DNA from 2 places in the Aquincola agrisoli genome. Region 2 is predicted to be linked to the other one. Evidence: riboswitches for the same ligand, from Rfam matches in the RefSeq annotation. Region 2 holds a riboswitch; the other holds the start of a gene.
The links. A riboswitch is a leader RNA that binds a small molecule or an ion and turns the genes downstream of it on or off. The one in region 2 is predicted to bind glycine.
Positions count from the first base shown of each region.

Region 1: another riboswitch for glycine. It lies ahead of V4F39_RS23535 (D-amino acid dehydrogenase); the one in region 2 lies ahead of V4F39_RS26755 (trimeric intracellular cation channel family protein).

Region 1 is NZ_JAZIBG010000049.1:154,559-166,240, reverse strand. Features, by position in the region: gene V4F39_RS23570 (ABC transporter ATP-binding protein) at 1-490, shown strand, start outside; gene V4F39_RS23565 (ABC transporter permease) at 480-1,292, shown strand; gene V4F39_RS23560 (ABC transporter substrate-binding protein) at 1,373-2,383, shown strand; gene V4F39_RS23555 (phosphatase PAP2 family protein) at 2,450-3,112, shown strand; gene V4F39_RS23550 (alpha/beta hydrolase) at 3,128-3,982, opposite strand; gene V4F39_RS23545 (NnrU family protein) at 3,999-4,577, opposite strand; gene V4F39_RS23540 (LapA family protein) at 4,618-5,127, opposite strand; glycine riboswitch at 5,248-5,337, shown strand; gene V4F39_RS23535 (D-amino acid dehydrogenase) at 5,532-6,830, shown strand; gene V4F39_RS23530 (MarR family winged helix-turn-helix transcriptional regulator) at 6,935-7,381, shown strand; gene V4F39_RS23525 (SDR family NAD(P)-dependent oxidoreductase) at 7,441-8,193, shown strand; gene serA (phosphoglycerate dehydrogenase) at 8,272-9,504, shown strand; gene V4F39_RS23515 (gamma carbonic anhydrase family protein) at 9,661-10,188, shown strand; gene V4F39_RS23510 (Spy/CpxP family protein refolding chaperone) at 10,316-10,810, shown strand; gene V4F39_RS23505 (response regulator transcription factor) at 10,827-11,528, shown strand; gene V4F39_RS23500 (sensor histidine kinase) at 11,525-11,682, shown strand, end outside.
Region 2 is NZ_JAZIBG010000058.1:66,262-77,943, forward strand. Features, by position in the region: gene V4F39_RS26730 (DUF3616 domain-containing protein) at 1-207, opposite strand, end outside; gene V4F39_RS26735 (SDR family NAD(P)-dependent oxidoreductase) at 330-1,121, shown strand; gene V4F39_RS26740 (ATP-dependent nuclease) at 1,147-2,970, opposite strand; gene kynA (tryptophan 2,3-dioxygenase) at 3,106-3,945, opposite strand; gene V4F39_RS26750 (alpha/beta hydrolase) at 3,986-4,858, opposite strand; glycine riboswitch at 5,147-5,235, shown strand; glycine riboswitch at 5,243-5,333, shown strand; gene V4F39_RS26755 (trimeric intracellular cation channel family protein) at 5,452-6,066, shown strand; gene V4F39_RS26760 (penicillin-binding protein 1A) at 6,157-8,397, shown strand; gene V4F39_RS26765 (MFS transporter) at 8,432-9,793, opposite strand; gene benD (benzoate diol dehydrogenase BenD) at 9,818-10,612, opposite strand; gene benC (benzoate 1,2-dioxygenase electron transfer component BenC) at 10,609-11,628, opposite strand; gene benB (benzoate 1,2-dioxygenase small subunit) at 11,648-11,682, opposite strand, start outside.

The DNA of each region.
Region 1 (11,682 bases), on a different contig from region 2:
CGTGCGCCTGCCGCTGCGGTTGCGCCACGCCCCGCGCGCCGCGGCCGACGCGGCGGTGCGCGAGGCGCTGCAGGCCGTGGGCCTCGCCGACTTCGCCCGCGCGCTGCCGCGCGAGCTGTCCGGCGGCATGAGGATGCGGGCCTCGATCGCGCGGGCGATGGTCACCCGGCCCTCGCTGCTGCTGCTCGACGAGCCCTTTGCGGCACTCGACGAGATCACCCGCTTCCGGCTGAACCAGGAGCTGCTCGGGCTGTGGCAGCGCGACGCCTTCACCGCGCTCTTCGTGACGCACAGCGTCTACGAGGCGGTGTTCCTCAGCCAGCGCGTCGTGGTGATGGGCGCGCGGCCCGGCCGGGTGGTCCGGGAGATCACCGTCGACGCGCCCTACCCGCGCGACGCCGGCTTCCGGGCAACGGCGGCCTATGCCCGCGCCTGCGCCGAGGTCGCCGCCGCCCTCGAACAGGCCACCGAGGGCGCCGATGCCCGCTGACCGTGGTGCCGCCCGGCGGCCGGAACCGCGGTGGCTGCGCTGGGTGGTGCCTGCCGCCGTGGCCCTGGCGGCCCTGGGCGGCTGGGAGGCCGCGGTGCGGATCTACGAGCTGCCGCAGTACCTGCTGCCCGGCCCGGTGCTGGTGGGCAAGACGCTGTGGGCCCACGCCGGCTCGCTGATGGCGAGCTGGTGGTTCACGCTGAAGATCACGCTCGGCGCGCTCGCCCTGGCGGTGCTCGGCGGCGTGCTGCTGGGCGGCCTGTTCGCCGTGTCGCGCTGGGTGGAGCTGAGCCTGTTCCCCTTCGCCGTCGTGCTCCAGGTGACCCCCGTCATCGCGATCGCGCCGCTGATCCTGATCTTCGTCGACAGCACCACGGCCGCGCTGCTGCTGTGCGCCTGGATCGTCGCGTTCTTCCCCATCCTCGCGAACACCGTCGTCGGCCTGCGCAGCGCGGACGCGCGGCTGCGCGACCTGTTCCGGCTGTACCGCGCCACGCCGTGGCAGACGCTGGTGCACCTGCTGGTGCCCTCGGCGCTGCCGTACTTCCTCGCCGGGCTTCGGGTGGCGGCCGGGCTGGCGCTGGTGGGCGCGGTCGTCGCGGAGTTCACCGCGGGCGCCGCCGGGCGGGAAACGGGGCTGGCCTCGCGCATCCTGGAGGCGAGCTTCCGCACCGAGATTCCAAAGATGTTCGCCGCGCTGGTGTTGGTCTCGCTGACCGGCATCGCGCTGTACGGGCTGACGCTGCTGCTGTCGCGATGGCTGCTGGGGCGCTGGCACGACAGTGAACGCCCGCTCGACTGACCCGCCCTGCCGGCGGGGCGTCCTGTTACGAACGCCGCGCCGCTGGCTATAGTCGCGCACCTCCAGCACGCGCTTCCACCATGCCGTACCGTGCCCTCGCTCTGTCCGCCCTGTGCCTCGCCGCGTTCGCCGCCCAGGCGCAGACCAAGGTGGTCTTCGCCACCAACTGGAAGGCCCAGGCCGCCCACGGCGGCTTCTACCAGGCGGTCGCCGACGGCACGTACAAGCGAATGGGCCTGGAGGTCGAGATCCGCCAGGGCGGGCCGCAGGTCAACAACCGGCCGCTGCTGCCGGCCGGCAAGATCGACTTCCTGATGACCGGCAACCTGCTGCACAGCTTCGACAACGTGAAGAACGGCGTGCCGGTGGTGGTGGTCGCGTCGATGTTCCAGAAGGATCCGCAGGCCCTGTTCGCCCACCCCGGCCAGGGCTATGGCCAGTTCGCGGACCTGAAGAACGCACCCACGGCGTTCATCGCGAAGGACGCCCAGTTCTCGTGGTGGAGCTGGCTCAAAGCCGACTACGGCTTCAGGGACGAACGGCTGAAGCCCTACAACTACAACCTCGGCCCCTTCCTGGCCGACAAGAAGAGCATCCAGCAGGGCTACGCCGTCGAGGAGCCGATCTCGATCGAGAAGCAGGGCGGGTTCAAGCCGCTGACCTTCCTGCTCGCCGACCACGGCTACAGCACCTACAGCACGACCATCGAGGCGCGGCTGGACACGGTGAAGCAACAGCCGGAGCTGATCAGCAGCTTCGTCAACGCCTCGGTGCTCGGCTGGGTGAACTACCTTTACGGCGACCGCCGCCGCGCCGATGCGCTGATCAAGCGCGACAACCCGGAGATGACCGACGAGATGATCGGCCGGTCGGTCGCGCTGATGAAGGAGCTCGGCATCGTCGACTCCGGCGACGCGCTGACGCTGGGTATCGGTGCGATGAAGCCCGAACGCATCAAGGACTTCCACGACAAGATGGTCAGGGCCGGCCTCTACAAGCCGGGCGAGGTGGACTTGTCCAAAGTGGCGACGCTGCAATTTGTCAACAAAGGCGTGGGCCTAGACCTGAAAAAGCAGCTGGGCGGCAAGTAAGCTTCCGGGTTTTCCCCCAAAGCTCTGGCCGGCCATGAGCCGGCCTTCTTGTTGCCGACGCGATCGATGACCTTGTTCTGGAACACCGTCACCCGCCTGGGTGAAGCCCAGTTGCTGCTGCCGGCGCTGCTCGCGGCCACCGCCTGGCTGGCCCTGCGGGCCCGGGCTCCGCGCGTCGCCCTGACCTGGCTGGGCGCGACGGGCGTCGCGGCGGCGATCACCACCGTCACCAAGATCGCCTTCATCGGCTGGGGCATCGGCTATGCGCCGCTGGACTTCACTGGCATCTCCGGCCATGCGATGTTCGCCGCGGCGATCCTGCCGCTGTTGGCGCGCGAGGCGGTCGGCGCGGCGCATCCGCGCTGGCATGGGCCCGCCGTCGGGATCGGCCTCGCGCTGGCCGCGCTCGTCGCGGTGTCGCGCGTGGAGGTGTACGCCCATTCCCCGTCCGAAAGCTGGGCCGGTTTCCTGCTCGGCGCCGGCGCCAGCGTGGCGGCGCTGTCGCTGGTGCACATGCCCAGGACGAGCGCGCCGAAGAAGCTCATCCTGCTGCTCGGCGCCTGGCTGCTGGTGGCGGTGCCGGGCGCGCCGGCTTCGCGCACGCACGACTGGGTCACGGCGATCTCGATCGGCCTGGCGGGCCGCGACGCGCCCTACACCCGCCAGATGATGCACCGCGACTGGCAGCTGCAGCGCAACGGCGCGCAACGGTACGGCGCCGCCCGGTGACGCGGCCGCGGCCGGTTACGGCGGCTGGATCGCCGCGCGCAGTGCATCCAGGTAGGCGGGGAACGACTGCAGGTCACCGTGGCCTGCCCCTTCGATGCGTTGCAGCGTGACGCCCGGCAGCGCCTTCGCCAGCGCTTCGCTGTGCGCCAGCGGGATCAGCGCGTCGCGGTCGCCGTGCAGCAGTTGCACCCGCGTGCGCGAGCCCGCGAGCTGCACCAGCGCCAGGTCGGTCTGCAGCGGATAGCGCAGCAGCACCGACGGCACCAGCGGGTACTGCTCGGCCGCCATCGCGACCATGCTGCGGTACGGGGAGATCAGCACCAGGGCGTCCGGCCGCCGCTCCGGCGGCAGCGCTGCCGCGAGCGAGGCCGCGAGCCCTGTGCCCAGCGACCGGCCCACGAACACGACGCGGCGGCCCTCATAGGCCGGTGCGATGGCCTGCCACGCGGCCTGCACGTCGGCCAGCAGCTGCGCCTCGCTTTCGATCGCCCCGGTGCTCTTGCCGAAGCCCCGGTAATCGGGCATGAAGAGGTCGACGTTCAGCGCGCGGTAGAAGTCCAGGTTGACGAACCAGCGCTCCAGGTTGCCCGCGTTGCCGTGCAGGAAGAACACCACCCCCTGCGGATCCGGCCGGCGCAGGTGAAGCGCGTTCAGACGGGCCCCCGGCACGTCGACGAACACCTCGTGCACGTCCGCCGGCAGCGCGAAGCGGTGGGTGGCCGGCAGCGGGGTCGGCTGGAAGATCAGCCCTTCCTGGCCCCACCACAGCTTGGCCAGGACGGCGCCGTAGCCCAGCAGCAGCAGCGCAAGCAGGACGCCGAGCGCACGCGGCAGCGCCGTGCGCCATCCCCCGCGCTGGGCGATCACCACCGGCCGGCGCCTGCCGTCAACCGAGCGGGGCGATGCCGATCAGCCACTCGTGCGCCCAGAACGCAAACACGGCCCACGCCGCCGCACCGGCCGCCACGGCGCGGAGCGTGCCGCCCGCCGTGCCGGGTGGGTAGGTCACCCCCGCCGCGCGGTCGCGCCGCCGCGACACGGCATACAGCACGATCGCCCACGCCAGGAAGCTGCCGAACAGCAACACGTCGGCCACGGTGCCGTTGGCCAGCAGGTGGGCGAAGGCCCAGACCTTGACGCCCAGCACCATCGGGTGGTGCAGCCGGGCCTTGAGCGCATTGCGCGGCACGTAGGCCGCCGCGATCAGGATGAACGACAGCAGCGTGAGCAACGCGGCCGCGTGGCGCATGCCGAGCGGCGGCACCCACAGCCACATCGGTGCCGCGCGGGTCTGGCCGTAGCCCCAGACGATCAGTACCAGCCCCGCGAGCGACACCAGCGAATACAGGCCCTTCCAGGCCTTCTCGCCGCGTGCGGCGATCTGCCGGCTGCGCCATTGCGGCGCGAAGATGCGCACCGAGTGCAGGCCGAGGAACAACAGCAGTCCGGCGATCAGGGCGGTCATGGCGGGCGGGGGCTGGCGGGTTGCGGCGCGAACGCCGGTGTCAGAAGCGGGAGCGGTCGGCGAGGGCCGGGCTCGTGAGCGCCTGGCCGCGCTCGAGCCGGTCCTCGAGTTCGCCCAGCGAGGCCGCCACCGCGTTGGCGCTCTGCTCGAAGGCCGTGCGCTGGCGGTCCTCGAACTGCTCCATCCGCTGCACCAGCGCGGCACGGGTCTGCTCGGTGGACTGCGCGATGCGCAGCGTTTCCGCGGCGATGAAGCTGCGCAGCTCGGTGAAGCGGGACGCCTCGGCGGTGTCGGCCAGGGCGCGCTGCGCCTGCAGTTCCTTGTTGAGGCGGCGCTGCTCCATCAGCAGCGTGGCCTGCAGCGAGATCGCCCAGACCACGAACACCACGCTCAGCAGCGCGACGAGGCCCAGCATGATCAGGCCCAGCGGCGCCTCGACCGTCGTGAAGCCGAGGTACAGCGACGTGGGCGTCGCGAAGGCGGTCCAGTTCAGCAGCGCGAAGCCGGCGGTCAATGCCAGCACGGCGAGCACGAGCAACGTACGACTCATGGTTTTCTCCTTGTCGATCCCGAGCCGCCAACGGCGGTCCGGGGGGCGAGTGTCGCCGCAAGCGACCCTGGCCGGGTGTCGGACAACACGCCGTCGGCGGCGATCGCAACTCTAGAATGCCCGCTGGATTCAGGAGAGCGCATGCACCCGTGCATGCCGCCGAAGGCGCAACCTCCCATGCACGCTCAGGCTCCGTACTGAATCCGAAGTTGGCCGACGCTGGAGAGCGAAGCCCCCCGGGGCTTCCACCGAAGGAGCAACGCGCGCCGCCCGTGAAGGGCCGCCGCGGAATCTCTCAGGTACCGAGGACAGCGGGAGCGGCACGAGAGGCCCGATGGCCGCACGCCCCGGCGCGCGGCAGTCACCGCTCGTTCCCTCCCGACGATGCGTACCCAGAGGTTCAGATGAAAGTGATCGTTCTTGGCGCCGGCGTGACCGGCGTGACTTCGGCTTGGTTCCTGCGCCAGGCCGGCCACGAGGTGACCGTGGTCGACCGGCAGCCCGCTGCCGGCCTGGAGACCAGCTTCGCCAACGGCGGGCAGGTCTCCGTCTCCCACGCCGAGCCGTGGGCCAACCCCGGTGCACCGCTGAAGGTGCTGAAGTGGCTCGCCCGCGAGGATGCGCCGCTGCTGTTCCGGCTGCGGCCCGACGCGCAGCAATGGCTGTGGGGCCTGCAGTTCCTGCGTGAATGCACGCCGGCACGCACCCGGCACAACATCCGCCAGATCGTGAACCTCGGGCTCTACAGCCGCACGACGCTGCAGCAGCTGCGCCAGCAGCTCGCCCTGCCCTACGACCACCTGGCGAAGGGCATCCTGCACTTCTACACGAGCCAGAAGGAGTTCGACGCCGCGCAGGCGCCGGCGCAGGTGATGCGCGACCACGGCTGCGAGCTCGACATGAAGACCGCCGACGAATGCGTGCAGATCGAACCCGCGCTGGCGCAGTGCCGCGACAAGATCGTCGGCGGCAGCATGACCCCCAGCGACGAGTCGGGCGACGCCCACGCCTTCACGCAGGCGCTGGCGCTGCACGCGCAGGCCGCGGGCGTGCGTTTCCTCCACGACACGCGCATCGTCGGCGTCGAGCGCGAGGGCCAGCGCCTGGCGGCCGTGCGCGTCGCGGACGCGCAGGGCATCGTCAGCCGCCTGGAGGCCGACGGCTTCGTGCTCTGCATGGGCTCCTTCAGCGCGGACTTCGCGCGGCAGCTGGGCATCGCGCTGCGCATCTACCCGGCCAAGGGCTACTCGGTCACGCTGCCGGTGATCGACCCGTCGCAGGCCTACACCGTGTCGCTGACGGACGACGAGTACAAGCTCGTCTTCTCGCGCCTGGGCAACCGCCTGCGCATCGCCGGCACCGCCGAACTCAACGGCTACGACACCAGCCTGAACCTGGTGCGCTGCGAGGCCATCGTGCGCCGCACCCGCGAGCTGTTCCCGGGCATGACGGACGGCCGCAACGCCCGCTTCTGGACCGGGCTGCGTCCGGCCACGCCGTCGAACGTGCCCTACATCGGCCGCTCGAAGATCGACAACCTCTTCCTCAACACCGGCCACGGCACGCTCGGCTGGACGCATTCGTGCGGCTCGGGCCGCGCGATCGCCGACATCGTCGGCGGCCAGAGGCCGGAGGTGGACTTCGCGTTCTGCGGCATGGACGAACCCGGCGCCGGCGGGCGGTTCGCGCTGCGCGGCGCCTGACGCTCGCGCGTGGTTCGGCAGGGCAATTGGTTGATCACATCAACGGTATGCCCTCTATATGATGCGGGCTCGTCCGGTACAAGAAGCCCCACGGAGACGCCCTCATGCCCGCCACGCCGAGCCCCGACGACGACCTGCTGGAACCCGTGATCAGCCTCTTCGGCGGCTATCGCGCCTGGATGCAGCAGGCGCTGCGCGAGCAGGGCATCGCCGCGAGCCCGCTGGAGCTGCGGCTGCTCGCCATCGTGGCGGCCGGCAGCGGCCTCACCCAGCAGCAGCTCGTGCTGGAGACCGGCCGGGACAAGGCCCAGGTCACGCGGATGGTGGCGCACCTGGTGCAGTCCGGCCTGCTGCAGCGGCAAGCCGACCCGCTCGACGGCCGCTGCTGGCGGCTCAGCCTCACCGAGGCGGGCAAGGCCGCGAACCGCACGATGAACCGGCATCGCAAGCGCCTGGCGGCCTCGCTGGTCGCCGGCTTCACCGAGGACGAACGTGCGCAGCTGGCCGGGCTGCTCGGGCGCATGCGCACCCGGCTGCCCACGCCGCGCTGACGCCCGCCCCGCGGCGCCCGCTTTACAGTGCGGCGCAACCGCATTCCGAGGACCTGCCCATGACCACCGTACTCGTCACCGGCGCCAGCGCCGGTTTCGGCCTGGCCATCGCCGAGCGCTTCCTGGCCGATGGCGCCCGCGTCATCGCCGCCGCCCGCCGCGTCGAGCGGCTCGAGGCGCTGGCCGCGCGCCACCCGGGCCGCGTGCTGGCCCTGCCGCTCGACGTGACCGACCGTCCGGCCACCGCCGCGGCCCTGGCCGCGCTGCCGGCCGAGTTCGCCGAGATCGACGTGCTCGTCAACAACGCGGGCCTCGCGCTCGGCCTCGCGCCGGCCCACCAGGCCGAGATGGACGACTGGGAGCGCATGATCGCGACCAACTGCGCGGGCCTCGCCAACGTGACGCGGGCCGTGCTGCCCGGCATGGTGGCCCGCCGGCGCGGCAGCGTGATCAACATCGGCTCCATCGCCGGCGAGGTGCCCTACCCGGGCGGCAACGTCTATGGCGCCACCAAGGCCTTCGTGCACCAGTTCACCCACAACCTGAACGCCGACCTGGTGGGCACCGGCGTGCGCGCCACCTGCGTCGAGCCCGGCCTGGTGGGCGGCACCGAGTTCTCCAACGTGCGCTTCAACGGCGACGACACCAAGGCGGCGTCGGTCTATGCCGGCACGCAGCCGCTGACGGCCGAGGACATCGCCGAGACGGTGCACTGGCTCGCCTCGCGTCCGCCGCACGTGACGATCAACGCGATCTCGATGATGCCCAACTGCCAGTCCTTCGGGCCGCTGACGATCAAGCGCAACGGCTAAGGCCGCATGGCCCCACCGGCGGCGCAGTCAAGCACCATTGCCCACAATCACGGCCCCCTTTCCGAACCGCATTCACCGATGACACAGCGCCTTTCCGTCGCCAAGGACAAGCTCAAGTTCGTGCTGCTCGAGGGCATCCACGCCACGGCGGTGGAGGCGCTGCAGTCCGACGGCTACACGCAGATCGTCACGTCGCCCAAGGCGCTGTCGGGCGATGCGCTGGTCGAGACGATCCGCGACGCGCACTTCCTCGGGATCCGCTCGCGCACCAACCTCACCGCCGAGGTGCTGGCGCAGGCGCCCAAGCTGGCCGCCGTGGGCTGCTTCTGCATCGGCACCAACCAGGTCGACCTGCTGGCCGCGATGCGCCAGGGCGTGCCGGTGTTCAACGCGCCGTTCTCCAACACCCGCAGCGTGGCCGAGCTGGTGCTGGCCGAGACCATCCTGCTGATGCGCGGCATCCCGCAGAAGAACGCGCAGCAGCACCGCGGCGGCTGGGACAAGAGCGCCGCCGGCTCCTACGAGGTGCGCGGCAAGACGCTGGGCATCGTCGGCTACGGCCACATCGGCACGCAGATCGGCGTGCTCGCCGAGCAGCTCGGCATGCAGGTGGTGTTCCACGACATCGAGGCCAAGCTCACGCTGGGCAACGCGCGCCAGCTCGCGTCGCTCGACGAGCTGCTCGCCGCCGCCGACGTGGTGACGCTGCACGTGCCGGAGACCGAGGGCACGAAGGACCTGATCGGCGCGGCGCAGCTCGCCCGCATGAAGCCGGGCAGCCATCTGATCAATGCGTCGCGCGGCACGGTGGTCGACATCGACGCGCTGGCCGACGCGCTGGCGCGCAAGCACCTCGCCGGCGCGGCGATCGACGTGTTCCCGGTCGAGCCCAAGGGCAACGACGCGGTGTTCGAGTCGCCGCTCACGCGGTTCGAGAACGTGATCCTCACGCCGCACATCGGCGGCTCCACCGCCGAGGCGCAGGCCAACATCGGCCGCGAGGTGGCGGCCAAGCTGATCCGCTACAGCAACAACGGCTCCACCGTCTCGGCCGTCAACTTCCCCGAGGTGGCGCTGCCCGAGCACACCGGCCGCAGCCGGCTGCTGCACATCCACCGCAACGTGCCGGGCGTGCTGGCCCATGTGAACGAACGCTTCTCGCAGGCCGGCATCAACATCGCCGCGCAGTACCTGCGCACCAACGACGAGGTCGGCTACGTGGTGATCGACGTCGACAGCGCCACCAGCGATGCCGCGTTGAGCCAGCTCTGCAGCGTGCCTGGCACGATCCGGTGCCGCGTGTTGTATTGAGCCCCCAAGCTCGCTGGCGCTCGCTACCCCCCGAGGGGGCCGTTCGCCAGCGGACCGGCGCAGCCGGATCCGCGGCTTTTGCTGGGTCCTGCCGCGCGCGAGGCGCAGCTAGGATGGCGTGATCGGGGCGTGGGCCTCGTGACAGGAGCATGCCGAATGGCCATCTATGAACTCGACGACCTCCGGCCCCGCATTGCGAGCACCGCCTGGGTGGCCGACAGCGCCCAGGTGATCGGCAACGTCACGCTGGACGAAGGCGCCAGCGTGTGGTTCGGCTCGGTGGTCCGGGGCGACAGCGCGGACACGGTGCGCATCGGCCGCAACAGCAACATCCAGGAGAACAGCGTGCTGCACTCCGACCCCGGCAAGCCGCTGACGATCGGCGACAACGTGACCATCGGCCACATGGTGATGCTGCACGGCTGCACCATCGGCGACGGCTCGCTGGTGGGCATCGGCGCCGTGGTGCTCAACGGCGCGAAGATCGGCAAGGGCTGCCTGGTGGGCGCCGGCTCGCTGGTCACCGAGGGCAAGGAGTTCCCCGACGGCTCGATGATCATCGGCAGCCCCGCCAAGGCGGTGAAGACGCTGTCGCCCGAGCAGATCGCCGGGCTCGAGCGCAGCGCCCGGCACTACGTGGGCAACGCCGCGCGCTTTCGCGACGGGTTGAAGAAGATCGGCTGAACGGCCCCGGCGACGGCGCGGCCGTTCCCGTTGAAAAGAAACGCAACACGCCGATACCGTGCCGAAAGGACACGTCCCTGATCGGCGGACACCATGGCCCCATCGCAACTTCCTCGATGAGCCACAGATGAAAGCCTGGATCCAACGCACCCTCGTCGGCGTCTTCGGCGCCAGCGTCCTCTTCGGCGGTCTGGCCGCCTGCTCGCACCGCTTCGAAGGCCACGGCGGCTGGGCGCAGCACAGCCCCGAAGACCGCGCGAAGCACCGCGCCCGGATGGTCGAGCGCGTGGCCGCCAAGCTCGAGCTCGACGCCGCGCAGAAGGCCAAGCTCGACACCCTCGCCAGCACGCTGCAGGCGCAGCGCCAGGCGGTGATGGGCGGCACCACCCACCCGCGCGCCGAGATGCAGGCGCTGGTGGCGGGCAGCACCTTCGACCGCGCCCGTGCGCAGTCGCTGGTGCAGGAGAAGGCGCAGGCCCTCCAGGCGGCCAGCCCGGCCGTCATCGCCGCGATGGCGGACTTCTACGACAGCCTGCGCCCGGAGCAGCAGCAGAAGGTGCGCGAGTTCATGGCGCGCCGCGGCGGCCGCGGCCACGGGCCGGGCCACGGACCGCGCGGCTGACACACGCCCCCGCCCCATGCGCCGCCTGCTGCTGATCGACGACGACGAGCAACTGGCCGCTCCGCTGGCGGCCTTCTTCCGCCGTTTCGACTGCGAGCTGCAGGCGGCCACCACGCCCAGCGCCGGGCTCGCGCTGCTGCGCGCCGGGCGCTTCGACGCCGCCATCCTCGACGTGATGCTGCCGGAGATGGACGGCTTCGCGCTGTGCCGCACGATCCGCCATGAAAGCGACGTGCCCATCGTGATGCTGACGGCGCGCGGCGACGTGATGGACCGGGTGATCGGCCTCGAGCTCGGCGCCGACGACTACCTGCCCAAGCCCTTCGAGCCGCGCGAACTGCTCGCGCGGCTGCAGACGGTGTGGCGCCGCAGCGGCGACCGCGGCACGGCCGCGGCGCCCGTGCCGGCTGCCGATGGCCGTGTGCTGCGCTTCGACGGCCTGGTGATCGACCTCGACCGCCGCCAGGTGCTGCGCGGCGAGCTGCCGGTGGAGCTCACCGGCACGGAATTCGAGCTGCTGGTGCTGCTGGCGCGCGAGCCGCAGAAGGTCTTCCATCGCGACGAGATCCTCGAGCGGTTGCGCGGCCAGGCCGCCGAAGACCTCTTCACCCGCGCCGTCGACATCCTCGTGAGCCGGCTGCGCAAGAAGCTGGAGCCGCTGGACTGCATCAAGACGCTGCGCGGCGTCGGCTACGCCTTCGCCGGCGGGCGGCCGTGAGCGTTCCCCCCGGCGGCACACGCGCACCGCGCTGGCGCAGCCGCTGGCAGGGTGCACGGGCGCGGCTGTCGTACTCGCTGCGCTGGCGGCTGGTCGGGCTCTTCGTGCTGCTGGCACTGGCCACCGTGGTGGTCTTCGTCGTGGGCATGCAGCA
Region 2 (11,682 bases):
CTCGCCGCGGCGGAACACGCGCAGCGTGTTGTCCTCGTCCCCGGCCACGGCGAAGTGCCGTGCGTCGAGCGCCTCGGCGGCGGAGGCGTCGCAGAGGCCTTGGTAGGTGGCGGCAGCCTGGCCAGCCGCCGCGGCGAGCCCGGCGGCGCAGGTGAGGAGCGCCGCCGCGGAGCGTGCGGCCAGGCGGTGCGTTCGGGTTCGTGTCATGCCGATGTGCAGTGGGATGGACCCGCAGCGGACCGGGGGATCGGGCGGGGCGCCGCAAGGTCGGAGGCGTCAAGGATAGAGTGCCCGCCTCCATCCCACCTCATCGAACGAGAGGACGCGCCATGCACATCGACCTTCGCGGCAAGACCGCCATCGTCACCGGTTCCACGCTCGGCATCGGGCTCGCAGCGGCCAAGGGGCTCGCCGGCACGGGTGCGCGCGTCATCGTCAACGGGCGCAAGCAGCCCGCGGTCGACGAGGCGCTGGCCGCCATTCGGCAGGCGGTGCCGGGCGCCGACGTGGCCGGCTTCGCGGGCGACCTGGGCACGGCCGAGGGTTGCGAGGCGCTGGTGCAGGCGTATCCGCGCTGCGACATCCTCGTCAACAACCTCGGCATCTTCGGGCCGCAGGACTTCTTCGAGACGCCCGATGCCGAGTGGCAGCGCTTCTTCGAGGTCAACGTGATGTCGGGCGTGCGCCTGTCGCGCGCCTACCTGCCGGGCATGGCGGCACAAGGCTGGGGCCGCGTGGTGTTCCTGTCGTCGGAGTCGGGGCTGAACATCCCGGCCGACATGATCCATTACGGCTTCACGAAGACGGCCGTGTTGTCCATCGCGCGCGGCCTGGCCAAGCGCATGGCGGGCACGGGGGTGACGGTCAACTCGGTGCTGCCCGGCCCCACGCTGTCCGAGGGCGTGGCCGAGATGCTGAAGGAAGAAACCGCGAAGACCGGCAAGACGCTGGAGGAGGCCGGCGCCGATTTCGTGAAGGCGCACCGGCCCTCGTCCATCCTGCAGCGCGCGGCCACGGTGGAAGAAGTGGCGAACATGATCGTCTACGCCTGTTCGAAGCAGGCCTCGGCCACGACGGGCGCGGCGCTGCGGGTGGACGGGGGGGTGGTGGACAGTCTCTAGCCCGCGGGTCGAACGGGGGCAAGCGTCAGCCTTCGCTCTCCGTCTCCAGCCTGCCGGGTGTTTCGTCGGGGGCACCGGCAAGGAAGAGCTGAGCCAGCAAGTCCAGCTTTTGCCCGACCTCCGCTGGGATGCTGGCAAGTGGTGCGTGAACCACCAGACGATGCAGTTCGCCCTTCTTCAACAGCATAGGGCCGCCCAGCACAAGCACCAGTTGCCTGAAGAACGTCTCTGCAACGAGGCTCAGCTTGCGGCGCTCGGTCTTGGCTTCCCAGACCAGGCGTGCCGCGTCTGCTGGCAGGCCTTGCCATGCGCGGAAGTCGTCCTGGTTGCCATCGAACACCAACTCGCCGATGACTTCTGCCAGTACTTGGTCGATGGCGCCCTGTACCTGTTGCGTGAACAGATCCTCTGCGGGGTACTGACCGGCTGCATAGCTCCGGAGCAGGTCGGGGGTGATGAAGTAGTTTTCAGCCTCGTAACGTTTCCAGTAGCGGATGGCCAGCGCGCCTTCGTCCTTGTCTTGGCGGGCTTGGCCATCGTTGTCGAGAATGGCCAGGCCTTTCAGGTTCGGCAGCAAGTTGCGCAAGCCATTGAAGTGTTCGCGCGGTGTGATGCCGAAGCCGCCTTCCACACGTTCCAACTCGGCTGCGACATCCTGCAGAGGGTAGTTGTTCTGCACATAGAACGAGTTGATCCGCTCGTCCCAGAGCGCTGCCACTGGATGGCCCAAGCGCTCGGCGAGCGCCCGCAACATGTCCACATCCGTGCCGCCTTCTACGTACAGAACGTAGCCCCGCTCTCGGGCTTTGACGTAGTGTTCGGCACCGAAATGCTTAAGGCTATTCCGGATGTCCTTCTTCTGTGCCAGGTCGTCCGCGCGGCCTTCGAGGAGCAGCGTCAAGTTGTTGTCCAGCGCTTCGTCCAGGATGACTTCGGAGTGCGTCACCATCACAACCTGCGAGCCGTTCTCGCTGGCGATGTCGCGCAGCAGCACATACACCTGCTTTTGCCTGAGTATCTCCAGGTGGGCGTCCGGCTCATCCACCAGCAGCACGCTGCGCTTGTGAGAGTAGAGGTACGCGAACACCAGCAGCATCTGCAGAAATCCACGGCCGGCCGACGACACGTCAAGCATCTCCTTGACGCCCGGCTGCCTGTACTGCAAAGCAATGCTGCCGCGCGCCGTTTCGAGCGGTGTGTCCAGCTCGACGTTAAACAAGCGCCGCATCAGCGCCACGATACGGCGCCAGTCTTCGGCAGACGACTTCACGACGGAAAGGCACAGGTTGCGCAGCACGTCCGCCGTGCGTCCCTGGCCAAGCAGTACGTCCACGCGGCCGGGCTGCAGGATCGGTTCCTCGGTATCGAGGCCGGACATCGGGTATAGGAGTTCGACCTTCAGGCCGGCGGCATGCGCGATCAGATCGAGGTCGGTAGCTACGGCCGCATCGGGCGTGCAATACACCAGTTCGTCGCCCTGGTTGCGGAATCGCATGGGCAACGCCCGAATGTCCCCCCTGAACTCCACGCCTACGGTGATGACCAGGGGGATGTCCTTGTTGCCTCTGCGCACATTGGTGTTGTGCCAGAAGAAGCGGGTGCGCTGTACCGGCACAGCGACGATGTTCAGTCTGTTCAGCGAGGTGGCCGTCCGCTCCTTGGCGGACGAGTCGCGGCGCACGTCGAACCATGTTCGTACAGCCTGCGCCCACAACGCCAGGGCCTGGATGGCACTGGTCTTGCCGCAGTTGTTGGGGCCGATGAGCACTGCGGGGTGGTCCAGTTCGATGCGCTGCCGTTCGCCGAAGCGCTTGAAGTTTTCGATCTCAAGGTAGTGCAGGAGACGCATGGCTGTGTCTGCAGTTCGAACGGATGGCGAGAAGTCGGCGGAGATCGCCGTGGCAACCAGCCAGCAGCAGGCCACTGAAGACGTCGGCGCTGGCATCGGCGCCTGATTGTCTCGGATGTTGAGCCAGGGCCCAGCCTACAAATCCGTCCGCAGCCGCCAAAGCTCCGGGAACAGCACCACGTCGAGCATCTTGCGCAGGTAGCTCACGCCGCCGGTGCCGCCGGTGCCGCGCTTGAAGCCGATGACACGCTCGACCGTGGTGACGTGGCGGAAGCGCCAGAGGCGGAAGGCGTCTTCGAGGTCGGTGAGCTTCTCGCCGAGCTGGTACAGGTCCCAGTAATGCTCGGGGTCGCGGTAGACCGTGAGCCAGGCCTGCTCCACCTCGTCGCTCGCCTGGTAGGGCTGCGTCCAGTCGCGGTCGAGGTGGCCGGCAGGCACTGGCAGCCCGCGGCGGGCCAGCAGGCGCAGCGCCTCGTCGTACAGCGAAGGCGCCTGCCAGGCCGCTTCCACCATCGCCAGCAGCTCGGGCCGGTGCGCGTGCGGCTTGAGCATCGCGGCGTTCTTGTTGCCGAGCATGAACTCGATGCAGCGGTACTGCGCGCTCTGGAAGCCGCTGGATTGCGCCAGGTAAGGCCGCATGGCGGTGTACTCGGGCGGCGTCATCGTTGCCAGCACCGTCCAGGCGCTGACGAGCTGCTCCATGATGCGGCTCACCCGCGCCAGCATCTTGAAGGCTGGCGCCATGCGTTCCTCGGCGATGCAGCCCAACGCCGCGTGCAGCTCGTGCAGCATCAGCTTCATCCACAGCTCGCTGGTCTGGTGCTGCACGATGAAGAGCATCTCGTCGTGCGCGGGTGACAGCGGTTGCTGCGCATTCAGGATGCGGTCGAGCTGCAGGTAGTCGCCGTAGCTCATCGAGCGGCTGAAATCGAGCTGGGCGCCTTCCTCGGCGACGATGCGTTGGGTGTCTTGCATGGTGGTGCTGCGGTGAGCCCCGGGCCGGCCTGTTCGGGCGTCAGGCCACCCCGAGGCGTTGGGCGATCCAGCGGCACAGCGGGCTGGCCGGGTCCTCGAAACCGTGGATCGCGGAGAAGTGGTGCGCGCCGGGCTGCGAAAGCAGCTCGCCGGGGTTGCCGGCGCGCTGCCACGCCTCGGCGTACAGCCGCGACTGGCGTTCGAACTCGGGCGACTCCGCGCCGCCCCAGCTGATGAGCGCCGGCGTGGCGCAGGGCCGTACGTTGAAGGCGGGCGAGTTGCGGCGGATGACGCCGTCGTCGAGCTGGATCAGCGGCTGCAGGTAGCTGTAGCGCAGCGGCTGCAGGTCGAACAGGCCGCTGACCAGCACCGCACCCACGAAGGGATCGGTGGGCAGGCCGTAATCCTCGGCCCAGCGCGTCTGCAGGCTCATCGCGGTGAGGTGGCCGCCGGCCGAATGGCCGCCGATCGCCACGCGCGTGGGGTCGCCGCCATGTTCGCCGATGTGGCGCAGCACCCAGGCCAGCGCGGCGCGCGTTTGCCGCACCACCTCGTCCATCGACACGTAGGGGCACAGCTCGTAGTTCGTCACCACGGTGGTGATGCCCAGGGCTTGCAGCCCGAGCGCGACGCAGCTGAATTCCTTCGACGACAGCGCGCGCCAGTAGCCGCCGTGGATGAAGACGAACACCGGTGCGCCGGGCTGCGCGGCCGGGAAGATGTCGAGCGTTTCGGCCAGCGTGGGGCCGAAGGGCACGTCGAGGGTGCAGCGCAGCGTCTCACGCGCGAGGCGGCTGCGGTCGACGTAGTGCCGCAGCTCGGCGGCCGGGTCGGTGACGCCGGTGCTGGTGTTGTACTGGGCGTCGATCTCGGGCTGGGTGGCGAATTGGCGGTAGAGGGTCGAATGGGCCATGTCGGAAGCTCTGTGTAGCGGTGTACGGGAGGGTTCACGGGCCGGCACTTCTTGACCAGTGCCTCGTGATCGTAGCCGCCGCGTCGCTGCCGCTGCGGCAGGCGCCGTTGAGCAGCGACTGCGAGAGGTGGTCGAAGAAATGGCTGGAGCGCCATCCGCGGTTCGTCACTCCCGAGCCGTTCATCTGGACAGGGCAAAGCCGCCTTGGCGACCGCTGCGGGTTACGTACAGAACGGAGCGGCGCGCTGCACTAGCGACGTCCACGGCTGTCGCTCTAGCCTACAATGGATGCTCTCTGCGGGAGAGCGGGGCCGTAGCGCCTCCACCGAAGGCGCAAGCTCCCATCATCGCTCAGGTAGCAGGACCGCAGCAGAACATCGCCGACTGGAGAGCGGCCCGGCGCGTGACCTGCGCTCCGAGGCCCACCGAAGGGGCAAGCTGCATTGGCAGCTCAAACTCTCAGGTAAAAGGACAGGGGGAGAGGCGTTTTCGGCCGCGCGTCAGGCGCGGGCGACCCTGTCTGGATTTCCTGTGCTGTTCTTTCCACTCGCCTCTGGCGGCGCACCTTGCTCGTCACCATTTCAGGTGCAGGCATGTTGACGTTCATCTACCTCGTCGCCATCGTTGCCGAAGGCATGTCCGGAGCCCTGGCCGCTGGCCGGCGAAACATGGACGTTTTCGGTGTTGCTGTCATCGCATTCGTCACTGCGCTGGGGGGCGGCACGGTCAGAGACGTGATCTTGGGCCGCTTTCCAATTGGTTGGACTCAGCATCCAGAGTACGTCGGTCTTGTCATCGCCGCAGGCTTATTGACCACGTTGATTGCTCGGCACATGCACAAGCTTCGGCGCTTGTTTCTTGTGGTTGACGCGATGGGACTTGTCGCGTTTTCGCTGATCGGGTGTGAAGTCGCGTTGCGCCTGGGCTATTCAATACCTCTGGTCATCATGTCGGGAATGATCACCGGCATCTGTGGCGGGGTGCTGCGCGATGTGTTGTGCAACCACGTGCCCGTGGTGTTCCAACGCGAGCTCTATGCCAGCGTGTCGGTTGTTGTGTGTTGCCTGTTCTTGGGCCTCGATGCCCTCGGTCTTGGCGAGACGGTCAGTACCGTGTCGAGCTTCGCGGTGGGTCTGACGCTTCGAATGCTTGCGATAGGGAGAGGGTGGAGGCTGCCCACGTTCTCGTACCAGCAACGGTGGGAGTAAGTGTTGTCGCACCCCTACTGCCCTGCCTTGCGTTCTCGTCTCAAGTCCAGCCCGTTCCTGCGAGCGGCTGCCGGCGTTCTGCTTGGGGCCATGGTCAGCTTCAGCCTAGGCAGCGCTTACGTGTTGCACGGTCTATGGACGCAATTGCCCTCCGTTCTTCTTTTGGCCGACTACCAGCCGGCACTGCCTATGCGTATTTACGCACGTGACGGTTCGCTGTTGGCGGAGTACGGCCAGGAGCGCCGCGAACTGGTCGCCATCGAGGATATGCCGGCTCGATTAAAGCAGGCGCTGCTTGCAATCGAAGACGCTAATTTCTATGAGCATGGGGCGGTCGACTTCACCGGACTCACCCGCGCCATGCTCAGCAACTTTCGCGCTGGTGAGCACGCGCAGGGCGGCAGCACGATCACAATGCAAGTTGCTCGCCTCTTCTTTCTCAGCCGCGTGAAGACGTACTCGCGCAAGCTGACGGAGATCATGTTGGCGTACAAACTTGAGTCGACGTACAGCAAGGACAAGTTGCTGGAGTTGTACATGAATCAGGTTTACCTTGGTGAACGGGCCTACGGCTTTGCCGCCGCCTCGTCCGTGTACTTTGACAAGACCCTGGACCAACTGTCCGTCGCTGAAGCTGCCATGTTGGCTGGCCTGCCAAAGGCCCCGTCAGCTTACAACCCTGTGGCCAATCGGGAGCGCGCCACGGCGCGCCAGCATTACATCCTTCGGCGCATGCACGAACTCGGCCACCTCGACACGGCTGAACTTGAGGCGGCGCTTGCGGAGGATCTTGTCCTTCGGCCCAAATCCGAAGGCGCGAACGCAGACGCGGCGTTCGCCGTGGAGCAGGCGCGGAAGTTGATGGTGGATCGCTTCGGGGAGGACGCCTACGTCATCGGCCTGGACGTGGTGACAACCATCAGCCCCGAGGCACAACGCGCGGCCAATCGGGAGCTGCGTGCCGGCTTGCTTCGCGCGCAGGAAGCTCGAGGCTATGGCGGACCGGAAGGGCACATTGAACTGCCGCCACTCAACGAAGATGCCGGCACCCTGCGTCGCCTGCTCGCACCGTGGCCGGATAGCAAAGATTTGCGCGCAGCGGTAGTGGTGAGGGCGTCGCCGCAACGTGGCATTCACGCTCGCCTGCGTGACGGCAGCGACGTGCACGTGGAAACAAGGTCGCTTGATGCCAGTGCACGAGCCGCTCTACTGGGAACCACCTTCACAAAACGAAAAATCGCGCCCGGTGCCATCGTTCGTGTGACAGCGCGCGGCGATGGCGGATGGCGGCTGACCGAGGTTCCTGGAATGGAGGGGGCGTTGGTCTCCATGGACGTCAAGACAGGAGAGATTCTCGCGTTAACGGGCGGGTTCGATTTCGCGCGGAACAGGTTCGACCACGCTGTGCAAGCCGAAAGGCAGCCCGGCTCAACCTTCAAACCGTTCGTCTTTTCGGCGGCTCTGGAAAAGGGTTACTTTCCCGGGACCGCCGTCGACGATTCCCGGCGTGTGGTCACGCCGGAGGTACGTGGACGGAAGGCTTGGAGCCCGCGAAACTACGGTAACCACTACGAGGGCTTCATCGATGCGCGTCGCGGCTTAGTTCGCTCCAAGAATCTAGTCGCAGTCAACTTGATGGAGGCTGCTGGCGTAGGCTACGTCAGCGAGTTTTCAACGCGTTTCGGCTTCCTTCCCGAGCGCAACCCTTCGCGCCTTCCCCTTGCCTTGGGTGCGGGTTCTACAACGCCGCTTCAGCTCACGCAGGCTTACGCTGTGTTCGCTAACAGCGGCCACTGGGTGCCGCCAATACTCATCAGCTCGGTGACGGAGCGACATGGGGACACCCTCTATAAAGCGCGTCCCCAACCTGGCGTTGCAGTGATCTCACCGCGCAACGCATACGTCATGGACAGCTTGTTGCGAGACACCGTGCGTCATGGCACTGGCCGGCGCGCAGCGGTGCTGAACCGCCCAGACATAGCTGGCAAGACGGGCACCTCCAACGACGCTCGCGACGCGTGGTTTGCGGGCTACGCTGGTGGGGTGGCCTCGGTTGTGTGGGTGGGGTATGACCAACCGCGAAGCCTCGGGAGGCAGGCGACGGGTGGAACGCTTGCACTGCCAATCTGGACAAGCTACATGAAAGTGGCGGTGCGAGACAGGCCCCCGCAGAAGCAAGAGAAACCCAGGGGCTTGGCCATCTCGAACGGCGATCTCGTGTACGCCGAGTACCTGGAGGGAGCCTGCGTCGACAACAAGTCTCCGTTCGTTCGACCCGAATTTGCGTGCGCCACGCCACTGCGGGCGTTCGACGGCAATTTAGTCGATTAAGCTTGGCACCACAGCATGGCCACTGAACGCTCTGTCACTTGCCGGCGACACCGCTGGCCAGTGGTGCCATGGAGGTGGCTGCGCCGTGCGCCTGTGCAGAACGCCCATGCTGGATGCAGCACACCGCAACTGCTGCAACCACTGCCGGCAAGCCGATCGCTAGGAAGTTGCTCTCCAGCGGCAAGCCCATTGCCACCAAGCTGCCAATCATGATGGGTGCGAGGATGGCACCGCTGCGCCCGACGCCCGAGGCCCACCCGATGCCGGTGGAGCGCATCGCCATCGGATAGTACTGGCCCACGTAGGCGTAGGTCACGATCTGCGTGCCGATCGTTGACGCGCCTGCCAGGCCAACCAGCACGAACAGGGCGGGTTGTGGCATGGGGTAGCCAAGCAATGTGATCGACACCGCTGCCAGCAAGTACATACCCACCAGCACGTACTTGATGTGGAAGCCGTCAGCCAGCCAGCCGCCGCCGATGGCACCGAACATGCCGCCGAAGTTCAGCACCAGCACGAAGGTCAGCGCCGAGCCCAACGTATAGCCGGCACCGGCCATCAGCTTGGTGAGCCAGGAGCTGAGCGCGTAGACCATGAACAGGCACATGAAGAAGGCGATCCAGAACATGATGGTGCTGAAGCCCCGGCCGTGCTGGAACAGCTTTCCGATGGGCGCGCCCGCATCACGGTCCTGCTTCGCCAGGTCGAAGGAGTCACCCGGCTGCGGACGGTAGCTCGGGTCCAGCCGACCGGCGATGGTCTGCAACCTGGCGTTCTGCCCCGTCTTGATCAGGAAGGGCATGGACTCGGGCACGGACCTCAGGATTACCGGGATCAGCAACACCGGCAGGCCGGCGGCCAGGAACACCGACTGCCATCCGTAGCGTTCGAGCAAGCCCTTGCCCACCACGGCCGCCAGCATGCCGCCCACTGCATAGCCGCTGAACATCAGCGTGACCATGGTGCTGCGGATCTTGCGTGGCGAATACTCCGTCATCTGCGCGACCACGTTCGGCATCACGCCGCCGATGCCCAGCCCGGCCAGGAATCGCATGACGCTGAAGGTGACCGGGTCGCTCGTGAGTCCGGCCGCCGCGGTGAACAGGCTGAACAGCGCGATGCAGATCGCGATCGCGCGGCGGCGGCCGATGCGGTCGGCGATCGTGCCAAGGAAGATGGCGCCGAACATCATGCCGAACAACGCCGAACTGACCATGAAACCCGCGTTGGTGGGGCTCACGCCCATCTCCTTCATGATCGACGGCAAGGCGATGCCGGCGACGGCCAGGTCGTAGCCGTCGAAGATGATGATCAGGGCGCACCAGAGCAGGATGCCCCGATGGAAGCCGTTGAACCTGGCTTCGTCCGCCAGCTTGTGCAGGTCGATGTGCTTCATGTTTGTCTCCGTGGACTTGTCTGCTCAGCCCAGGTCGCCACCGGCAACTGCCAGCACCGAGCCGGTAACGTACGAGGACTCGTCGGACGCGAAGAACAGGATCGGGGCCACCTGCTCGGCTATCGTCCCGTAGCGGTGCATCAAGCTGGAATTCTTGGTCTGGTCGACGACGCCCTGGTACCAGGCCGTCTCGGTGGCGGTCGGTTGGCTCGCTGGCGCCTGGTTACGCGGCACGCGCCGCGGTGGCGCGTCGGTGCCACCGGGGGCCGTGGCGTTGATGCGGATGCCGTTGCGGGCGTGTTCCATGGCCAGCGACGCGGTCAGCGCGTTCACGCCGCCCTTGGCCGCCGAGTACGGCGCGCGGTGCACGCCGCGTGTGGCCACCGACGACACGTTGACGATCACACCACGCTGCCGCTCCACCATGTGCGGCAGCACCGCACGGCAGCACCACAGCGTGGGGAACAGCGAGCGACGGACCTCGGCCTCTATCTGCTGCTCTTCGTAGTGCTCGTAGGGCTTGGCCCAGATGGTGCCGCCCACGTTGTTGACCAGCACGTCGATGCGGCCGAACTGCGCCAGGCATTGCGCCACGGCGTGTTGCGCGCCGGCATAGGTTTCGAGATCGGCGTGCGCCGAAGCGGCTTCGCCACCGGCCTCGCGGATCTGTGCGACCACCTCGTCAACGATGTCCGAGCGGTCCACGGCCAGCACCTGGCCGCCTTCGGCCCCGATGCGCAGCGCCACACCTTGCCCGATGCCCTGGGCCGCGCCGGTCACCAGCACGACCTTGTCCTGAAAGCGTTGTGCGGTGCTCATGTGGCCACCGCCTGGTTGGGCGTGAACTTCTCGTAATGGAAGCTGGCAGGCGTGATGGCCTCTGCCTTGAAGTACTTCTGCACGGCGTCCACCATCGGCGGCGGGCCACACAGGTACACATCGACGTTGCCGCCGTGCAGTGCTTGCGCAGGCATGTGCTGGGTCACATAGCCCTGCTGCGGATGCGTGGTCTGCGGGTCGGCCACGCAGGTGCCGTAGGTGAAGCCGGGAATGCGGCGGGCGTACGCCGCCAGCCGGTCGACCATCACCAGATCCTGATCGCGCGTGACGCCGTAGATCAGGTGCACGGGCTGCTGCGTGCCTTGCTCTGCCAGCACTTCCAGCATGGACAGGAACGGTGCCAGCCCCGTGCCGCCCGCCAGGAACAGCAGCGGCCGTGTGACGGCCCGCAGGTAGAAGCTACCCAACGGGCCGGTCATCTGCAGCGGCTGACCGGCCGTGGCAGCGCCGAGCCAGCTGCTCATCAGCCCACCAGGCACCTGCTTGACCATGAACGTCATGCGCTTGTTGCCCGGCGCGGAGCTGAACGAGTAGGAGCGGTGCTGCCCGCTGCCCGGCACGTCGATGTTCACGTACTGGCCGGGCAGGAACACGGGGGCCTCCGCCGGAACATCCAGCACCAGCTCGTAGGCCGCGTCGGCGAACGCCGTCACCTCACCGACCGCGGCCGCGAAGTGCGCGGTGCCGGTCTTGCAGGCTGTCGACGGCACGGGGACCGAGATCACGCAGTCCGACTTGGGGATCATCTGGCAGGTCAGCACCAGGCCTTCGTCGGCCTCGTCCTGTGTCAGCGCGTCTTCGATGTAGTCGTCGCCGAGGTCGTAGCGGCCGGCCTCTGCGCGGCACTTGCAGGTGCCGCACACGCCGTCGGAGCAATCCATCGGCAGGTTGATGCGGTTGCGGAAGGCCGCGTCCAGCACCTTCTCGTTGGCGCCGCAGTCGACGAAGCGGGTCACGCCGTCTTCGAAGTTCAGGGCGATGCGGTACTTGTTCATCGTGTGTCTCCCCCAAATCTCAGAGGTGGTAGATGTCGACGACCTGGCTGATGT